DNA from 3 places in the Streptomyces sp. NPDC059455 genome. Region 1 is predicted to be linked to each of the others. Evidence: riboswitches for the same ligand, from Rfam matches in the RefSeq annotation. Region 1 holds a riboswitch; each other region holds the start of a gene.
What was found. A riboswitch is a leader RNA that binds a small molecule or an ion and turns the genes downstream of it on or off. The one in region 1 is predicted to bind cyclic di-AMP.
Positions count from the first base shown of each region.

Region 2: linked by a shared signal. The riboswitch ahead of ACFXB5_RS32220 (transglycosylase family protein) and the one ahead of ACFXB5_RS06450 (M23 family metallopeptidase) in region 1 are both predicted to bind cyclic di-AMP.
Region 3: linked by a shared signal. The riboswitch ahead of ACFXB5_RS31345 (M23 family metallopeptidase) and the one ahead of ACFXB5_RS06450 (M23 family metallopeptidase) in region 1 are both predicted to bind cyclic di-AMP.

Region 1 covers NZ_JBHYVB010000012.1:99,188-104,847, reverse strand. The annotation lists gene ACFXB5_RS06455 (GntR family transcriptional regulator) at 1-634, opposite strand, end outside; gene ACFXB5_RS06450 (M23 family metallopeptidase) at 879-1,673, opposite strand; cyclic di-AMP (ydaO/yuaA leader) riboswitch at 1,688-1,852, opposite strand; gene ACFXB5_RS06445 (M16 family metallopeptidase) at 2,137-3,519, opposite strand; gene ACFXB5_RS06440 (M16 family metallopeptidase) at 3,540-4,910, opposite strand; gene ACFXB5_RS06435 (DNA topoisomerase (ATP-hydrolyzing) subunit A) at 5,226-5,660, shown strand, end outside.
Region 2 covers NZ_JBHYVB010000110.1:20,028-25,687, reverse strand. The annotation lists gene ACFXB5_RS32240 (exopolyphosphatase) at 119-1,096, opposite strand; gene ACFXB5_RS32235 (DUF501 domain-containing protein) at 1,093-1,641, opposite strand; gene ACFXB5_RS32230 (septum formation initiator family protein) at 1,708-2,190, opposite strand; gene eno (phosphopyruvate hydratase) at 2,295-3,575, opposite strand; gene ACFXB5_RS32220 (transglycosylase family protein) at 3,841-4,539, opposite strand; cyclic di-AMP (ydaO/yuaA leader) riboswitch at 4,547-4,714, opposite strand; partial or broken gene ACFXB5_RS32215 (LysM peptidoglycan-binding domain-containing protein) at 4,969-5,660, opposite strand, start outside.
Region 3 covers NZ_JBHYVB010000105.1:2,096-7,755, forward strand. The annotation lists gene ACFXB5_RS31330 (hypothetical protein) at 1-18, opposite strand, end outside; gene ACFXB5_RS31335 (DUF6227 family protein) at 604-1,374, shown strand; gene ACFXB5_RS31340 (PP2C family protein-serine/threonine phosphatase) at 1,675-3,063, shown strand; cyclic di-AMP (ydaO/yuaA leader) riboswitch at 3,312-3,473, shown strand; gene ACFXB5_RS31345 (M23 family metallopeptidase) at 3,485-4,738, shown strand; gene ACFXB5_RS31350 (aldo/keto reductase) at 4,901-5,660, shown strand, end outside.

The DNA.
Region 1 (5,660 bases):
CGGCGTCGCCGCGCGCCACCGCGTCCACCAGCGCGCCGTGCTCCGCCCAGGACTCCACGGCCCGCGCGGCCGGGTCGGGGCGCGCGGCACCCTCGGGCGGCACGGGCCGCGGCCCGGGAGCGGCCGCGTACACCCACGCGGTCTTACGGCGCAGCTGGACGAGCAGCGCGGCCAGGCTCGGGCTGCCGGACGCCTGGGCGAGCGTCTCGTGGAACCAGTCGCCCAGCGGCCGCAGTTCGCCGAGCTGACCGCCCTGGGCGCGCTCCCGGCCGAGCCGGACCAGTCCGCGCAGCACCTTCAGATGGGCCTCGGTGCGGCGCTGTGCGGCCCGCGCGGCGCCCAGTGGCTCCAGCAGCGCGCGGATGTCCAGCAGATCGGCCGCCTCGCGCTCGGAGGGCTGGGCGACGCAGGCCCCCGCGTGCCGCCGGGTCGTCACGAAGCCCTCCGACTCCAGGGTGCGCAGGGCCTCGCGGACCGGCACCCGGGAGACGCCGTAGCGCCGGGCGAGCAGTTCCTCGGTGAGGCGGCTGCCGGGCTGATACCCGCCGGAGACGATGTCGTCGCGAATCGCCGCGCAGACCGCGTGTGCCGAAATCCGGCGACCACCCTGGACCGCGTTCGTATCCCCGCTCACTTACGGTCCCGCATTGTCGAACCTCCGCCTTAACGCCCGCGAAACGCGGCCATGGAATGCGCGTTGAACGACTCTATTCCACACGGACGCCATTTCCGATGGCGGGAAGCATTTCATGGCTATTTTTTGGTCAGCGGGCGGTGGCACGCCGAAGGCCCCGTCCGGCGGACGGGGCCTTCTCGGAAGTCTCGCGCGATCTCGGGATCGTGAGACCGCGCGGCGTTCGCGTCGGACGCGCGACGGGTCAGACGTTGACGCCGTGGGTGCGCAGGTACGACAGGGGGTCCATGTCCGAGCCGTAGTCCGCGCTGGTGCGGGCCTCGAAGTGCAGATGCGGTCCGGTCACGTTGCCGGTGGCGCCCGACAGGCCGATCTGCTGGCCGGGGGTGACCTTCTGGCCGACCGAGACGCTGATCGACGACAGGTGGCCGTACTGGGTGTACGTGCCGTCGTTCATCTTGATGACGACATTGTTGCCGTAGGAGCCGCCCCAGCCCGCCTCGACGATCTCGCCCATGCCCACGGAGTGCACCGTGGTGCCGGTGGAGGCGTGGAAGTCGATGCCGGTGTGGCTGCCGGAGGACCACAGCCCGCTGGACGCCTGGTAGCCGGTGGAGACGTAGGAGCCGCTGACCGGCGACACGAAGGTGTTGAGGCGCTTGCGCTCGGCCTCGCGCGCCGCGCGCTCCTTGGCCTCGCGCTCGGCCTTGGCCTTCTTCGCCGCGGCCTCCGCCTTTCTGGCGGCCTCCTGGCGGGCGATCGCCTCTGCCTTGGCCTTGGCGGCGGCCTGCTCGGCGGCGGTCTCCTGGGACTGCGCCTGGGCCTCGATGTGGTCCGCGATCCCATCGCCGATCACGATCGCCTGGGTCAGACCGGTCTGCTGGGGATTGGGGCCCCCGTCGGCCGCGAACGCCTGTCCGGTGATCCCGGCGACCACACCCGAGGCGACGGTCGTGATGCCCACGACGTTCGCGCCCGTGCGGATGTTGACCTTGCTGGTGCGGCGGTGCTTCCCGGTGGCAGTGCGGGTGGACGCCATACTGAGGCGCACTCCTTTCCTTCCTTCTCGCCTACCGGGTTAGCTGACGGGTTCGGAGCAGGAAGGTCTCCTACAGACCCCTCCCCCGGCCGGGGAAGGCGCCCGATTCACCCCTGGGGACGTGTTGGGTCCCCGGCTCCCCTGGCTTGCGCCGTACGGGGACTCGGCGATGACTGTCCGGTGCCGCGGGTGCGGCGGGTCGCTGGCGAACAGCCGGACTGACGCTAAACGGGTGCGCTTTCGATCACCAAACGGTTCCGGTTTTTTGTTGCTCTCCCCACAAACCAAACAAGCAGCCAATCCCATAAATCGGTCATGTCGGAAGGACCCCGGCACCCTTACGGGGCCGGGGTCCTTCCGCTGTCGGCTCATGGACCGGACGTCCGCCGGGCCGCCTGCCGGACCGTCAGTGAGCCGGCCGGACCATCGGTTCCCCGAACGGATCCGGCCAACTCTCATCGGCTCAGTTGGAGATGACGCGCACCTCGCCGATGCCCAGCGCGCGGACCGGCTCCTCGATCGCCGAGGCGTCCCCGACCAACACCGTGACCAGCCGGTCCGCCGGGAAGGCGCTCACCACCGCGGCGGTGGCCTCCACCGTGCCGGTCTCCGCCAGACGGACGTACAACTGCGCCTGGAAGTCGTCCGGAAGATGCTGCTCGACCTGATCGGCGAGGGTGTTCGCGACGGACGCCGCCGTCTCGTACTTCAGCGGGGCGACGCCCACCAGGTTCTGCACCGCGACATCGCGCTCGTCGTCGGTCAGCCCCTCCTCCTTCAGCGTGCGCAGCACCTTCCAGAGGTCGTCCAGCGCAGGGCCGGTGACCTCGGTGGCCACCGAGCCGCTGATCGCCAGCATCGAGGCGCCCGAGGAGCCGCCCGCGGGCGACGAGGGCCCGGAGCGCAGCACCTGGCCGAAGGCGCGCACCCCGTAGGTGTAGCCCTTCTCCTCGCGCAGCACGCGGTCGAGGCGGGAGGTGAGGGTGCCGCCCATGCAGTACGTGCCGAGCACCTGCGCGGGCCAGACCCGGTCGTGGCGGTCGGCGCCCACGCGCCCGATGAGCAGCTGGGTCTGCACCGCGCCCGGCCGGTCGACGATCACCACACGGCCGGTGTCGTCCGCGATGATCGGGGGAGCCGTGCGCGGCGCGCCCGCCCCGCCCGTCCAGGCGCCGAGGGTGTCCGCGAGCGCCCTGTCCAGGTCGACGCCGTCGAGGTCGCCCACGATGACGGCGGTGGCGGTGGAGGGGCGGAGATGCGCCTCGTAGAAGGCCCGCACGGCCGCGGCGTCGATGCCCTCGATGGTCTCCTGGGTGCCCTGGCGCGGCCGGGACATCCGCGACTCGGCCGGGAAGAGCTCCGCGGCGAGGGCCATGGAGGCGCGGCGGGCCGGGTTGGCCAGCTCATGGGGGATCTCGTCCAGCCGGTTGCGCACCAGCCGCTCGACCTCGCCGTCCGGGAAGGCGGGGGCGCGCAGCGCGTCGGCCAGTAGACCGAGCGCCTTGGGCAGCCGGGAGGCCGGGACCTCCAGGGAGACGCGGACGCCGGCGTGATCGGCGTGGGCGTCCAGCGTGGCACCGCACCGCTCGAGCTCGGCGGCGAACTCCTCGGCGTCGTGCTTGTCGGTGCCCTCCGACAGGGCGCGCGCCATGATCGTGGCGACGCCTTCGAGCCCGGCCGGCTCGGCGTCCAGCGGCGCCTCCAGGTTGATCTCGACGGCGACGACCTGCTGGCCGGGGCGGTGGCAGCGCAGCACGGTGAGGCCGTTGGGCAGCTCACCGCGCTCGGGGGCCGGGAACGCCCACGGCCTGGGGGCGCCGCCCTTGGGCTGCGGGTGGAAGGTCATGGTCGCGGTGACGGCGTCGCTCACTGGGCCGCCTCCCCTTCTGCGTCGGTCTCGGCGGCTTCGGCGGTGTCGGCTGCGTCCTCGGCGCCCTGGACGGGCTCGTAGACCAGCACGGCGCGGTTGTCGGGACGCAGCCGCGCCGCGGCCACGGCCCGCACCTCCTCGGGGCTGATGTCGAGCACCCGCTCCACGGCGGTCAGCGCCAGCTGCGGGTCGCCGAAGAGCACCGCGTAACGGCAGAGCTCGTCGGCCCGGCCGCCGACCGTGGCCAGCCGGTCCAGCCACTCGCGCTCGATCTGCGCCTGGGCGCGCTCCATCTCCTGCGGGGTCGGCCCCTCCTCGGCGAAGCGGGCCAGCTCCGCGTCGACGGCGGCCTCGATGGCGGGCACCTCGACCCCGCCGGAGGCCTTCACGTCCAGCCAGCCCAGCGAGGGGGCGCCCGACAGCCGCAGCAGGCCGAACCCGGCGGCCACGGCGGTGCGGTCATGGCGCACCAGCCGGTTGTGGAGCCGGGAGGACTCGCCGCCGCCGAGGACGGTCAGCGCCAGGTCGGCGGCGTCGGACTCACGGGTGCCGTCGTGCGGCAGCCGGTAGGCGGCCATCAGGGCGCGGGCCGGGACCTCCTCCTCCACGACCTCGCGCAGCTGACCGCCGATCACCTCCGGGAGCGTGCCGTCACGGGGCGGCCGCTTGCCCTCGTGGGAGGGGATGGAGCCGAAGTACTTCTCGATCCAGGCGAGCGTCTGCTCGGGGTCGATGTCGCCGACGATCGACAGCACGGCGTTGTTGGGGGCGTAGTAGGTGCGGAAGAACTCCCGCGCGTCCTCCAGGGAGGCCGCGTCCAGGTCGGCCATGGAGCCGATCGGGGTGTGGTGGTACGGGTGGCCCTCGGGGTATGCCATGGCGACGAGCTTCTCGAAGGCGGTGCCGTACGGGACGTTGTCGTACCGCTGGCGGCGCTCGTTCTTGACGACGTCGCGCTGGTTCTCCAGGCTCTCCTCGTCCAGCGCGGTCAGGAGGGACCCCATCCGGTCCGCCTCCAGCCACAGGGCGAGCTCGACCTGGTGGGCGGGCATGGTCTCGAAATAGTTGGTGCGCTCGAAGCTGGTCGTGCCGTTGAGCGAGCCGCCCGCGCCCTGCACCAGCTCGAAGTGGCCGTTGCCGGTGACCTGCGCCGAACCCTGGAACATCAGGTGCTCGAAGAGGTGCGCCAGGCCGGTGCGCCCCTTGACCTCATGGCGCGAGCCGACGTCGTACCACAGACAGACCGCGGCGACCGGGGTCAGATGGTCCTCGGAGAGCACCACGCGCAGGCCATTGGCCAGGCGGTGCTCAGTCGCTTTCAAGCCGCCGGAGCCGGCCTGCTGCGTGGCCGTGTGACCCATGGGCATGTACGTCCCTTCGATCGCGTGATGGAGCGCGTGCCAGCCGCTTGCGCAGCGCTTCTGTCACTGTATGCAAGGGGACGGACATCTGGCGAAGTTCCGGTCCACTCCCGTCCCGCCGAGCTGTCCCGAACCGTTTCGGCGGGCCCTCCGGCGCCGGATCCGGACCCCTTCGAGGGGGCTTCGGGCGGTACCGCCGGGCGCGGTTCCGGGGCCCGCCCCGGCCGCCAGCGCCCCGGGCCGTTCCACACTTGTCGGTGCGCCGGGCCACAATGGTCCGCATCAGATCCCGCATCGGCAGTTGAAGGAGCCCCAAGCGCGATGGCCCGCCGCCGCACGAAGACCCCGCCGCCGGACGACTTCGAGGAGCGCATCCTCGACATCGACGTCGTCGACGAGATGCAGGGCTCCTACCTCGAGTACGCCTATTCGGTCATCTACTCGCGCGCGCTGCCCGACGCCCGTGACGGGCTCAAGCCCGTGCACCGCCGCATCCTCTACCAGATGAACGACATGGGCCTGCGCCCCGAGCGCTCCTATGTGAAGTGCGCCCGCGTCGTCGGCGAGGTGATGGGAAAGCTCCACCCGCACGGCGACGCGTCGATCTACGACGCGCTGGTGCGCATGGCGCAGCCGTTCTCCATGCGCCTGCCGATGGTCGACGGCCACGGGAACTTCGGCTCGCTGGGCAACGACGACCCGCCGGCCGCGATGCGGTACACCGAGTGCCGGATGGCGTCGGCGACCTCGCTGATG
Region 2 (5,660 bases), on a different contig from region 1:
CATCGGGCGGCCACCAGGCACCTTTTTCATGTGAAGAGTTTCACGAACTTTCTCGGAGGGGGCTCGCGGAAGGCCTCCGAAGGGGGTTCCGCGGCCGCTCATACGTTATCCCGCCCGCTCAGGCGATGCTCCAGGCGATCCCGTCGAGGATGTCATGCTCACTCACCACGACCTCCTCGGCGCCGGTCCTTTCCATGATCGAAAGCAGGATGAGCGCCCCCGCGCCGATCACATCGACCCGCCCCGGGTGCATCACCGGGATCTCCGCCCGCTCGGCGTGGCCGACGCCGAGCAGTTTGCCCGTGATCTCGCGAACCTGGCCGAGGGTGATCCGGGAGTGGTGGATCGCGGAGGAGTCGTACTCCTTCAGACCCAGCGCGATCCCGGCCACGGTGGTGACCGAACCGGCAAGACCGACCAGCGCGTGGCCGTCCGCGGGACGGCAGGCGCGGCTGAGCGGCACGGTCCGCTCGGCCAGGTCCAGCGCCCGCTCCACATCGGCCCTTATGGCGGCGATCTGATCCTCCGTCGGGGGATCGGTGATCCGGCCGTCCACCACCAGATGGCGCTCGGTCAGCCGCACACAGCCGATGTCCACGCTGCGGGCCGCCCGCACCCCATCGCCGCCCTCGCCATCCTCGCCGCCCTCGACGAACTCCGTCGAACCGCCACCGATGTCCACCACCAGATACGGCCCGGCCATATGGTCATGGCCGGTGAGCTCCTTGGTGGCCCCGGCGAAGGAGAACTCCGCCTCCTGGTCCCCGGTGATCACCTCGGGCTCCGCACCCAGGATCTCCACGACCCCGCGCACGAACTCCGCGCGGTTCTCGGCGTCGCGGGAGGCGGAGGTGGCCACGAAGCGGACGCGCTCGGCGCCCAGCTCGCGGACGACCTCCGCGTACTCGCGGCAGGCGGCGAAGGTGCGCTCCAGCGCCTCGGGGGCGAGCCGGCCGGTGCGGTCCACGCCCTGGCCCAGCCGGACGATCTTCATCCGGCGGTCGAGCTCGATCAGCTCCCCGGTGGCCGGATCGGCGTCCGCCACCAGGAGCCGGATCGAGTTGGTGCCGCAGTCCACGGCGGCGACGCGGGTCATGCGCTCTCCTCCCGGCTCGGGTCATCGGCCCCGCGGGGGCTCACACACGGGCCCTTGCGCCACCACTCCGGCAGCATCGCGATCGCCTCGTCCCCCAGCGGATTGACCCCGGGGCCGGCCGCGAGGGAGTGGGCGACCAGTACATGCAGGCACTTCACCCGGTCCGGCATCCCGCCCGCGCTGGGGAAGCCCTGGAGCACCTCGACGGCGTCACGGCGCGCGATGTAGTCCTCGTGGGCGGCGCGGTAGGCGGCGGCCAGCTCGGGGTCGGTGCCCAGCCGGGCCGTCATCTCCTTCATCACGCCCTCGGCCTCCAGCGTGCCGATCGCGGACGCGGCGCGCGGACAGGTCAGGTAGTAGAGGGTGGGGAAGGGCGTACCGTCCTCGAGCCGCGGCGCGGTCTCCACGACGTCCGGATTGCCGCAGGGGCAGCGGTGCGCGATGGCGCGCAGGCCCCGGGGCACCCGGTTCAGCTGCTCCCGTACGGCGTGGATGTCCGCGTCGGTGGGCGCGGTGGGCTCCGTCTGGGGCGGGGGCGTATCCATGAGTGGGAAAGTTCTTCTTCGTTTCGATTCGTCATCGGGTGCGTCCGGCGGCCGGAGCGCGGCGCCTCAGCGGCGCGCGCTGCCCGCCCCCGCCGCGTCCGCCGTGTCCACGGCGTCCCAGAGGTTGGTGTACCAGGGGCGGCCGGCCGCGCCCTGGTCGGTGGAGTGCTCGGTGGAGCCGGCGCCGTCCACCACGCTGTAGCCGGTCTCGCCCGGCATCAGGAAGTGCAGCCGCTCCCGGGCCTGCTGCTCGGTGTAGGCGGGGTCGCGCAGCCGGGCCTTCCGCTCCCGCAGCTTCTTCACGTCCTCGCGGGCCCGCTGGGCCTCGTGCCGCTGCTCGGCGATGTCGGAGCGCTGGGAGATGTACTGCCGCATCGGATAGGCGAGCGCCACGACGAGGGAGCAGACGACCAGCGCGAGCAGGGCGGCCCGGCCGGTCAGCCGGCCACGGCGGCGCTTGGTGCGCACGCGGTAGACCCGGGCGGCGGCGTGCTCGCCGAGCGCCTTGAGCCTGGTCGCGGTGGAGAACCGTTCCCGATCCGCCGGCACGTCGCCTCCCCGGTGATGACTTCGCTTGGACAACGCCGTCGAGCGACGCCGTCCCCGGCCACGGTACGGGACCGGGGCCGGGGACGGGCGTCAGACGTGTCCGCTCAGCCCTTGAAGCGCGGGAAGGCGGAACGGCCCGCGTACACCGCGGCGTCGTCGAGGATCTCCTCGATGCGCAGCAGCTGGTTGTACTTGGCCACCCGCTCGGAGCGGGCCGGGGCGCCGGTCTTGATCTGGCCGCAGTTGGTGGCGACGGCCAGGTCGGCGATGGTGACGTCCTCGGTCTCACCGGAGCGGTGCGACATCATGCACTTGTAGCCGCTGCGCTGGGCCAGCTCGACCGCGTCGAGGGTCTCGGTCAGCGAGCCGATCTGGTTGACCTTGACCAGCAGGGCGTTCGCGGTGTCGCTGTCGATACCGCGGGACAGCCGCTCGGGGTTGGTGACGAAGAGGTCGTCGCCGACCAGCTGGACCTTGTCGCCGAGCTGCTCGGTGATGGTCTTCCAGCCGTCCCAGTCCTCCTCGTTCAGCGGGTCCTCGATGGAGACCAGCGGGTACGCGGCGACCAGCTCGGCGTAGTACGAGGTCATCTCGGCGGCGGACCGGGACTGGCCCTCGAACTGGTACGCGCCGTCCTTGTAGAACTCGGAGGCGGCGACGTCCAGCGCGAGCGCGATGTCCTGGCCCGGCTGGTAGCCGGCCTTCTTGACCGCCTCGAGGATCAGGTCGAGGGCCTCGCGGTTGGAGCCGAGGTTCGGCGCGAAACCGCCCTCGTCGCCGAGGCCGGTGGACAGGCCGCGCTCCTTCAGCACGCCCTTCAGGGTGTGGTAGACCTCCGCGCCCCAGCGCAGGGCCTCGGAGAAGGACTCCGCGCCCACGGGCGCGATCATGAACTCCTGGATGTCCACATTGGAGTCGGCGTGCGACCCGCCGTTGAGGATGTTCATCATCGGCACCGGCAGCAGATGGGCGTTCGGGCCGCCGAGGTAACGGAAGAGGGGGAGGTCGGACGCCTCGGAAGCGGCGTGCGCGACGGCGAGGGAAACGCCGAGGATCGCGTTGGCACCGAGCGAGGACTTGTCCGGGGTGGCGTCCAGGTCGAACATCGCCTGGTCGATCAGCCGCTGCTCGGTGGCGTCATAGCCGACCAGCTCGGGGCCGATCTGCTCGATCACGGCGAGGACGGCCTTCTCCACGCCCTTGCCGTTGTAGCGGTTCTTGTCGCCGTCACGGAGCTCGAGGGCCTCGAAGGCGCCGGTGGAGGCGCCGGACGGCACGGCGGCACGGCCGGTGCTGCCGTCGTCGAGGCCAACCTCGACCTCGACCGTGGGGTTGCCTCGCGAGTCGAGGATCTCGCGAGCTACGACGACGTCGATGGACGGCACGAGGTTCTCCTTCGTATGGGTCTGCGGTAGCAGCACGAGCCTAACGGGCCGGGAGGGCTGCGCCCCGCGTTCGCCCGCCCCACGAGACAGGGGCACGACACAAAAAGCCAGATTCTGGATCAAAAAGCCAGATTTCTTATGCATGGGGAAAGCCCCGGCCTGGCGCGCCATAGGGGCGGCACGCCCGGCCGGGGCTCGTTCTCGGGGGGCCGGCCTCAGGAGAGGTCCCCGGAGGGAGCCCTCAGGCCTGGGCCGTGGCCGGGGCTCAGCGGAGGTGCAGCTGCTGGCCCGGGAAGATCAGGTCGGCCTGCTCCACGATGTCCTTGTTCAGCTTGAAGAGCTTCTCCCAGCCGCCCTTGACGTCGTGGGCCTTGGCGATCTTGCCGAGGGTGTCGCCGGACTTGACCTTGTACTCGCCGTCACCCTTCTTGACCGGGCCACGGGTCTGCTGCCGCGTGGCGTGCTCGGGCGCGGTGCGCGGCTGCGCCTTCGGCTCGGCCTTCGGCTGGGCCGGCTGGGCGGCCGGGGCCGACTTGGTGGTCGCCGAGGACTGGTCCTGCGAGCCGGAGGGCGCGGACGGGGCGGACGGGCTGCCGCCGGAGGTCAGGCCCTTGCCGCAGACCGGCCAGGCGCCCTTGCCCTGGCTGCCCAGGACCTTCTCGGCGATCTGGATCTGCTGGGCCTTGCTGGCCTTGTCCGCGGTGGAGGCGTAGGCCGTGCCGCCGTAGGCGGCCCAGGTGGAGCTCGAGAACTGCAGGCCGCCGAAGTAGCCGTTGCCGGTGTTGATCGACCAGTTGCCACCGGACTCGCACTGCGCGACCTGGTCCCACTGCGAGGTGGTGGCCGCGGAGGCGGAGGTCGCCCCGATCAGCGGCACCGCCACAGCGGCACCGGCGAGACCGGTGAGCGCGGCGATACGGGTGACCTTGGAGGGGCGGCGGTGCTTCCCGTTGGACTTGAGCATCTTTGGTTCGTTTCCTCACCGACGCCTACGAGGTGAGCTGTCGGGTTCGGACGTGAGTTGCCCGGCCGGTCGCGATGGTCGCTCCCGGCTTCACCCCTAGCCGACAAGCCCGTATCCACAGGCCACTCGGCACCTACCTTGGGTCCCCCGCTCCTGCCTTCGGCGCTGACGCGTCGGTTCCCCCCGACCGCCGGCAGGATTCGGCGTGACGATCGACGGTGCCCGCGGTGGCGAGCGGAAAGACGTTAAACACACCTTCCAAGAACGTTCAAACACCCCAAGGGCAGTGATTGGGGCTGTAATTGATCTCACCCGGCCCACATCGGCGCAGGTGGGGCCGGGTGCGGAGAGATCGGACACGAGGTGCGCCCCGGAAAATGTGACGAGATGTATGTCTCACCGGGTCCAGATCGGGCAATTCCCCCCGAATCACTGCTCCCTGATGGTGAGATCAAGTCGCTGACCAGGGATGATCAGATCGGGGTCGATCCCGATGAGGTCCTCGTTGGTTTCGTAGAGCCCTTCCCAACCGCGGGACACATTCTGATGCTCGGCGATCCCTGACAGGCTGTCACCGGGGCGAACAGTGTAATCGTCGTCCGTGGAGCCCTCGTCGCGGTCCGAGGCGCCGCGCGAGGCATGGCGCCCGGAGGGCCGTGCGCTCCCCGCGTCGCCGTCGTCGGCCCGCTCCCCGGCGCCCGGGGAGCCGCGGTGGCGGCCGGAGGGCGTCGGGTCGGCGGAGGGGTCCGCCGAGGGGCTCTTCGAGCCGTCCGACGCCGAGGGGCTGTCCGAATCCGAGGGACTGCCCGAGTCCGGGTCACCCGAGGCGGAGCCGTCAAGGCCGTCGGGGGACTTGGAGGTGCGGGGCGCGTCCGGCCCCTCGGCCGACCCGGACGCGTCCGGCGCATCCGGCTTGTCGGCCTTGTCGGCCTTGTCGGATGTCCCCGAGCGGTCCGCGTCCGAGGAGGAGCCGTCCCGCCCCCGGTCCCCCGGGTCGTCCCCGTCGCGGCCCGCCCCCGGGTCCGAGTTGGCCGTGCTGCCGGGGTCCACATCGGGGGCGCGGCCGCCGTCGGTGAGCCCGGCGCCCAGCGCACAGCTCGGCCAGGCGTCGGGGCCGCGGG
Region 3 (5,660 bases), on a different contig from region 1:
CTTCTTGCCGATGTTCACTTAAATCCTCCGTCTGGGTTGCTCCGCGAATTCACGGACGCATGACACAACGAAGCTCATCAGTTAAGGCTTCGGGCCGCCAGTCAGCTTCACCCGTCCGGCATAGTGCGGCTCTTCCGGGGCGTGTTATCCGAGAATCCCGCTAAGGGGGACCAATGCGAGCTCCATTTGGCCCAGCGGAATCTGAATCCCTTTTATGAGGAGCGGAGGAGGGCGGCTGCCGGGCCGCGGTGGGGCGGTGGCGAGGCGGAGACGCGGGGCCCGCTTCCGGACGCTCGACGGCCGGGCAACAGCCGGGCAACGGCGGGGCGATGACGGTGTGGTGACGGTGTGGTGGCGGGGCAGTGGAGCGCCGATGGCCCCACGTCGAACGGCCGGGTCACCCTGCCCCCTGCCCACGGACTTGTTCGACCGGTCGGACGAGTGATACATCCAGGCTCTACGACGCAGGAGTGAGTGAGGCACAGTCACACCGACAGCTTCGCCGAACCGCAGCGCGGCGCGTGTTCACGCCGCTACGCTAAGTGCGCGAAGTGGTCGCCCGGGGGGCGCGGCGAATCTACGCCGGGAGGCGGGAGGAGAGACATGGGGCACTCACGAGGGGAAGGGACCCCTGCCGAGCTGATGGACGGGCTGCTCGCCCGTGCGCAGAACGGCTTCGAGATCGACGAGGCGGTGCTGGCCCGGGCGCGGAGCGCCCTGATGCACCAGTCCGAGCTGCGGTCCTGCCGGCAGTGCAATGAGCGGTGCGGCCAGCTCGGGTACAGCACCTATCGGCATGTCTTCCTGCTCCCCGACGGCAGCAGCCTGCTGCTGTGGGAACTGGAGCACAACACGGGCGAGGGCGGCCGCCCGCTGTACGAGCTCTACGCGGACGAGGACGCCCTGGCGCTGGCCGAGCGCCGCGTCCATGAGCGCCTCGGCGGCGCCCGCTGGGAGGAGCTCGACGGGTTACCGCTGTGGCTCCCGGACCAGCTGCTGCACACGGCCGAGCCGGTGGAGACCTCCCGTGCGTATGTGGCCGACAATTCGGCCGACCACGCCCGTCGCGTCCTGCGCCGCGCGGAGAACCCCGACCGTCCGGGCGAGGAGACCGAGCGGCTGCTGGCCACCGCGTTCGCCCATGACATCGCCCTCGCGCCCAAGCCCCGGCGCCGCTCCGGCGGTCCCGACGCGACCTGGTGCCGCTTCTACGAGCACGCCTTCCTCCTCACTGGAGGGGACGAGATCGTGCTGTGGGAGCTGGAGCACAATCTGACCCGGGACGGCCGGCTGGTATGCGAGGTGTACCTCGACGAGGTCTCGGCGGAGCTCGCGGCCGACCGCCACGCCCGCGCGCTGGGCGTCGACCTCTGACGCACGCGGTTTGGGCGTCCACCGCTGACGTACGCGGTATCTGACGCTTCCGTAGCCCGCCCGAGCCAGCCTGCGGCCCCTCCGCACCCCGCCGGTCGCGGTCCTGGCGCCGCCCGCACCTCCCGCATGCGTGGGGGCGCGAGACGCCCGCGTACGGCGCCGAGCACCCGCTTGGCCGACACCGGCTCGCCTGGCGGCCCGTCAGCCGGAAGCCTGGTGACGACGGCGGCACCGTGACGACGGTGACGCCGTGCCGCTGTGACGGCGGCGGGACGCGGACCAGGGAAGCGAGAGAAGCCGGTGCGGGTGCGAGGGAGCAGGGCTCGTACGGGCGCCCGTACGGAGGGCCGTACGGAGCGGCGTACGGCCTGGCCCCGGCTGAGCCGCCCGCTCGCCCGCCGCCCCACCACCCGCGTCCGTACGCTCATCGACACCGGCGCCGCGGCCGGTGCCGCCGCCGACGCGTCCGCCGGGTCCGCCGCGGGGCCCGCTCCGGCCGAGGAGAGCGGTAAGGAGGCCTCTGGCCGCCGTATGGCCCGCTGGCTGCCCGCCGTCCTCGTCCTCGGCGGCATCGCCTTCGACCTGGCCGCCCCGCCCGGCTACACCGCCTCCCCCTTCTTCGCCGCCGCCCCCTTGGTCGCCGCGGCGCTCTTACCGTTGCGGCAGACCATCGTCACGGCCGTCGTCGCCGTCCTGACCGCCTGTCTGCTGGCGGAGTTCCACGGGGTGAGGGACCCGACCCAGGCGGCCACCGAGATCATCACGGTGGCGACCGTGACCGTGCTGGCCGTGGTGATCAACCGCGTCGTACGCCGCAGCCACCACCGGCTCGCCTCGGCGCGCGGTGTCGCGGAGGCGGCCCAGCGCGCCGTCCTGCCCGCGCCGCCCGCCCGGCTCGCCGGGCTGGAGATCGCCGCGCGTTACGTACCGGCGGAGAAGTACGCGGCGATCGGCGGTGACCTGTACGCGGTCCAGGACACCCCGCACGGCGTACGGCTGACCGTCGGGGACGTACGCGGCAAGGGGCTGGGGGCCGTGGAGGTCGTGGCGATCCTCCTGGGCTGCTTCCGGGAGGCCGCGGAGCAGGAGACGACCCTGGAGGCGCTCGTGGGCCGCCTGGAGCGGGCGCTGCGGCGCGAGGGCGCCCGGCGGGCCGACCTGGAGGTGGTCGAGGGGTTCACGACGGCCGTAGTGGCCGAAATTCCGCGCGGCGACTCCACCCTGCGGCTGATCAACCGCGGCCATCCGGCGCCGCTGCTCCTGGAGGAGGGCGGCGCGGTGCGCGCCTTGGAGCCGGAGGTGCCGGCGCTGCCGCTGGGGATGGGGGAGTTGGCGGGTTGGCCGGACCGGGTGATGGAGCTGGCGTTCGCGGAGGGCGAGACGCTGCTGCTGTTCACGGACGGGGTGACGGAGGCCCGGGACCGCCATGGCGAGTTCTATGACCCGGAGGAGCGGCTGCGCGGCCGCCGCTTCGCCGGTCCGCAGGAGCTGCTGGACGCCTTGGTGGCCGATGTCGAGCGCCATACAGGTGGCGGGACGCCGGACGACATGGCGCTGCTGGCGGTCCGTCGGACCCCGGCCCGCGGCAACGGGCGGGACAGCGGACGGGACAACGGGCGGGACAGCGGACGGGACAACGGTGGGGGGAACGACGGGGCGTACGACGGGGCGAACCCCACCCCGCCGTAGGTATGCGCACCGCACACCGTGCGTAACCGACCGAGCCCCCTCTGCATAACAATTGACGCACGATCGATCCGTGCGCTGTTTTGCCAACTCTTGCCCCGTGCGTCGACTCGCCCCCATCTGTCCGTTCTTGAGTGCTAAGTTCATGCCAAAGGTGCGCGGATTCCTCGGAACAGCTTGGAATCACATCGCGCTCTCTATTAACGTTCGATAACGCAGCGCGGTCGTCACAACCGTCGCAAGGGCGGCACCGTGCGCCGTCGCCGAATCCCATACGCACAGAGGCAGTACCGCAGCACCAAGGGAACCGGGGAACCAACAACCTTGGGGTGAATCGGGTCGAACCTGACCCGTAGGAGACCTTCCTGCTCCGAACCCGTCAGCTAACCCGGTAGGCGAGAAGGAAGGAAAGGAGTGCGCCTCCGTGGCGTCCAACAGGTCTGTCCTGGACGAAGCCCCGTATCGCACACGGGGAGGCGGTTTGGGGACCGCCACCGCCTACGGCCCCGGCTTCGATGCCGGCGGCGGGATGAGCTCAGGGGACGGCCGATTCGCCCCCGACGACCCCTACGCGTTCGGCCCCGACGACCCTTACGCGTTCGGCCCCGACGACCGCTTTGCGGATGAGGGCGCCTCCGAGGGCCCGGGTGCCGGATTCGAGGCCGAGACCTGGGAGGAGTGGAACCCCACCGAGGAGTCCATCGCTCCCGTACGCGGCCGGCACCGCGTGGCCAAACAGCGCGGCGGAACCATGGCGCGCAGCGGCGCCGTCCTCGGGGTCGGCGTGATCGCGGCGGTCGGTGCGGGCGGTATGGCCAGCGCCAAGGACCGTCCCGCGCTCCCCATATCCATGCCGGACCTCGGCCATGTCGCCGATGAGGTCAAGGCCAGCCTGCCCGCCGCCAAGGACCTGCCGGGCATCGGCTCCTGGGCGTCGGACGACAGCAGCGGCGCGCAGACCGCCGCCGCCCCGCTCTCCCAGGCCGGTCTGACCAGCGAGGACGAGCAGCGCGGCACCACCGACGCGGGCGAGGCGCTCCGCGCCCGCATCCTCCAGCAGGCCGAGAACCAGCAGAACGCGGCGGACGAGGACAGTCGCACCGCCGCGGCGCAGGCGGCGGCCAAGGACGCCAGGGCCGCCGCGGGCAAGGCCGCCGACCAGGCCGCGGAGGCGGCCGCCAAGCGGAAGGCCAAGGCAGCGGCGGAGAAGAGAGCCGCCGAGCAGCGGGCGAAGGAGGCGGCCGAGAAGAAGGCCGCGGCCGAGCGCCAGGCCAAACTCGCCGCCGCGTACACCCTCCCCGTCGGCTCGTACACCCTGACCGCCAGCTTCGGCCAGGCGGGCGACATATGGTCGGCCGACCACACCGGCCAGGACTTCGCCGCCCCGACCGGCACCCCGGTCAAGGCGCTGCACGGCGGCACCATCACCCAGGCGGGCTGGGCCGGGTCGTACGGCTACCGCATCGTGCTGACCCTGAGCGACGGCACCGAGATCTGGTACTGCCACCTGTCGTCGATGGTCGTCACCTCCGGCAAGGTGTCGACGGGCGACGTCGTCGCCCGCGTCGGCGCCACCGGCAATGTGACCGGCCCGCACCTCCACCTCGAGGTCCGGCCGGGCGGCGGCTCGCCGATCGACCCGATGCCCTGGCTGCGCCAGCACGGGCTGAACCCCTGATACCCCGGCGGCCCTGGCGCTCTCTCCCCCCTTGACGCCAGGGCCGCCGGTTTACGTCCCGACGAGGGCCGCCGGGGGCCGGCCCTCAGGAACGCACGCGGGAACAACACACGGGAACGACAGGCCGGAACAACCCCGCCCAGCCAGCCGTTGTAAAAACGTATGGCTGACAACACACAGAAGATCGGTGATCTGTCCGTATTCCCGCTCTCTCTCGGCGGGAACGTCTTCGGCTGGACCGCGAACGAGGCCGAGTCCTTCCGGGTGCTCGACGCCTATGTGGCGGCCGGCGGCAACTTCATCGACACCGCCGACGTCTACTCCGTCTGGGTACCGGGCAACGAGGGCGGCGAGTCCGAGACCATCCTCGGCAACTGGTTCGCCTCCCGCCGCAACCGCTCCGACATCGTCCTCGCCACCAAGGTGGGCGCCGGCTCCCCGGAGCCACGCGGCCTGACCTCGTCCGCCATCAAATCGGGCGTCGAGGAATCCCTCCAGCGGCTGCGCACCGACTACATCGACCTCTACTACACCCACTACGACGATCCGTCGGTGCCGGTGGAGGAGATCATCACCACCCTGGACGAGCTGGTCAGGGAGGGCAAGGTCCGCGAGATCGCCGCGTCCAACATCGGCGCGGACCGCCTGGACGCCCAGCTGACCTTCTCCACCCGGGAGAACCTGGCCCGCTACGTCGCCCTCCAGCCGCACTACAACCTGGTCTCGCGCGACACCTTCGAGGGCGAGCTGTCCGAGGTCGCCGCCCGCCACGACCTGGCGACGATCCCGTACTACTCCCTGGCGTCCGGCTTCCTCACCGGCAAGTACCGCCCGGGTACGGCCGTCGACAGCCCCCGCTCCACGGGCGCCGCCAAGCACCTGGAGACCGAGCGCGGCCAGAAGGTCCTCGCCGCCCTGGACG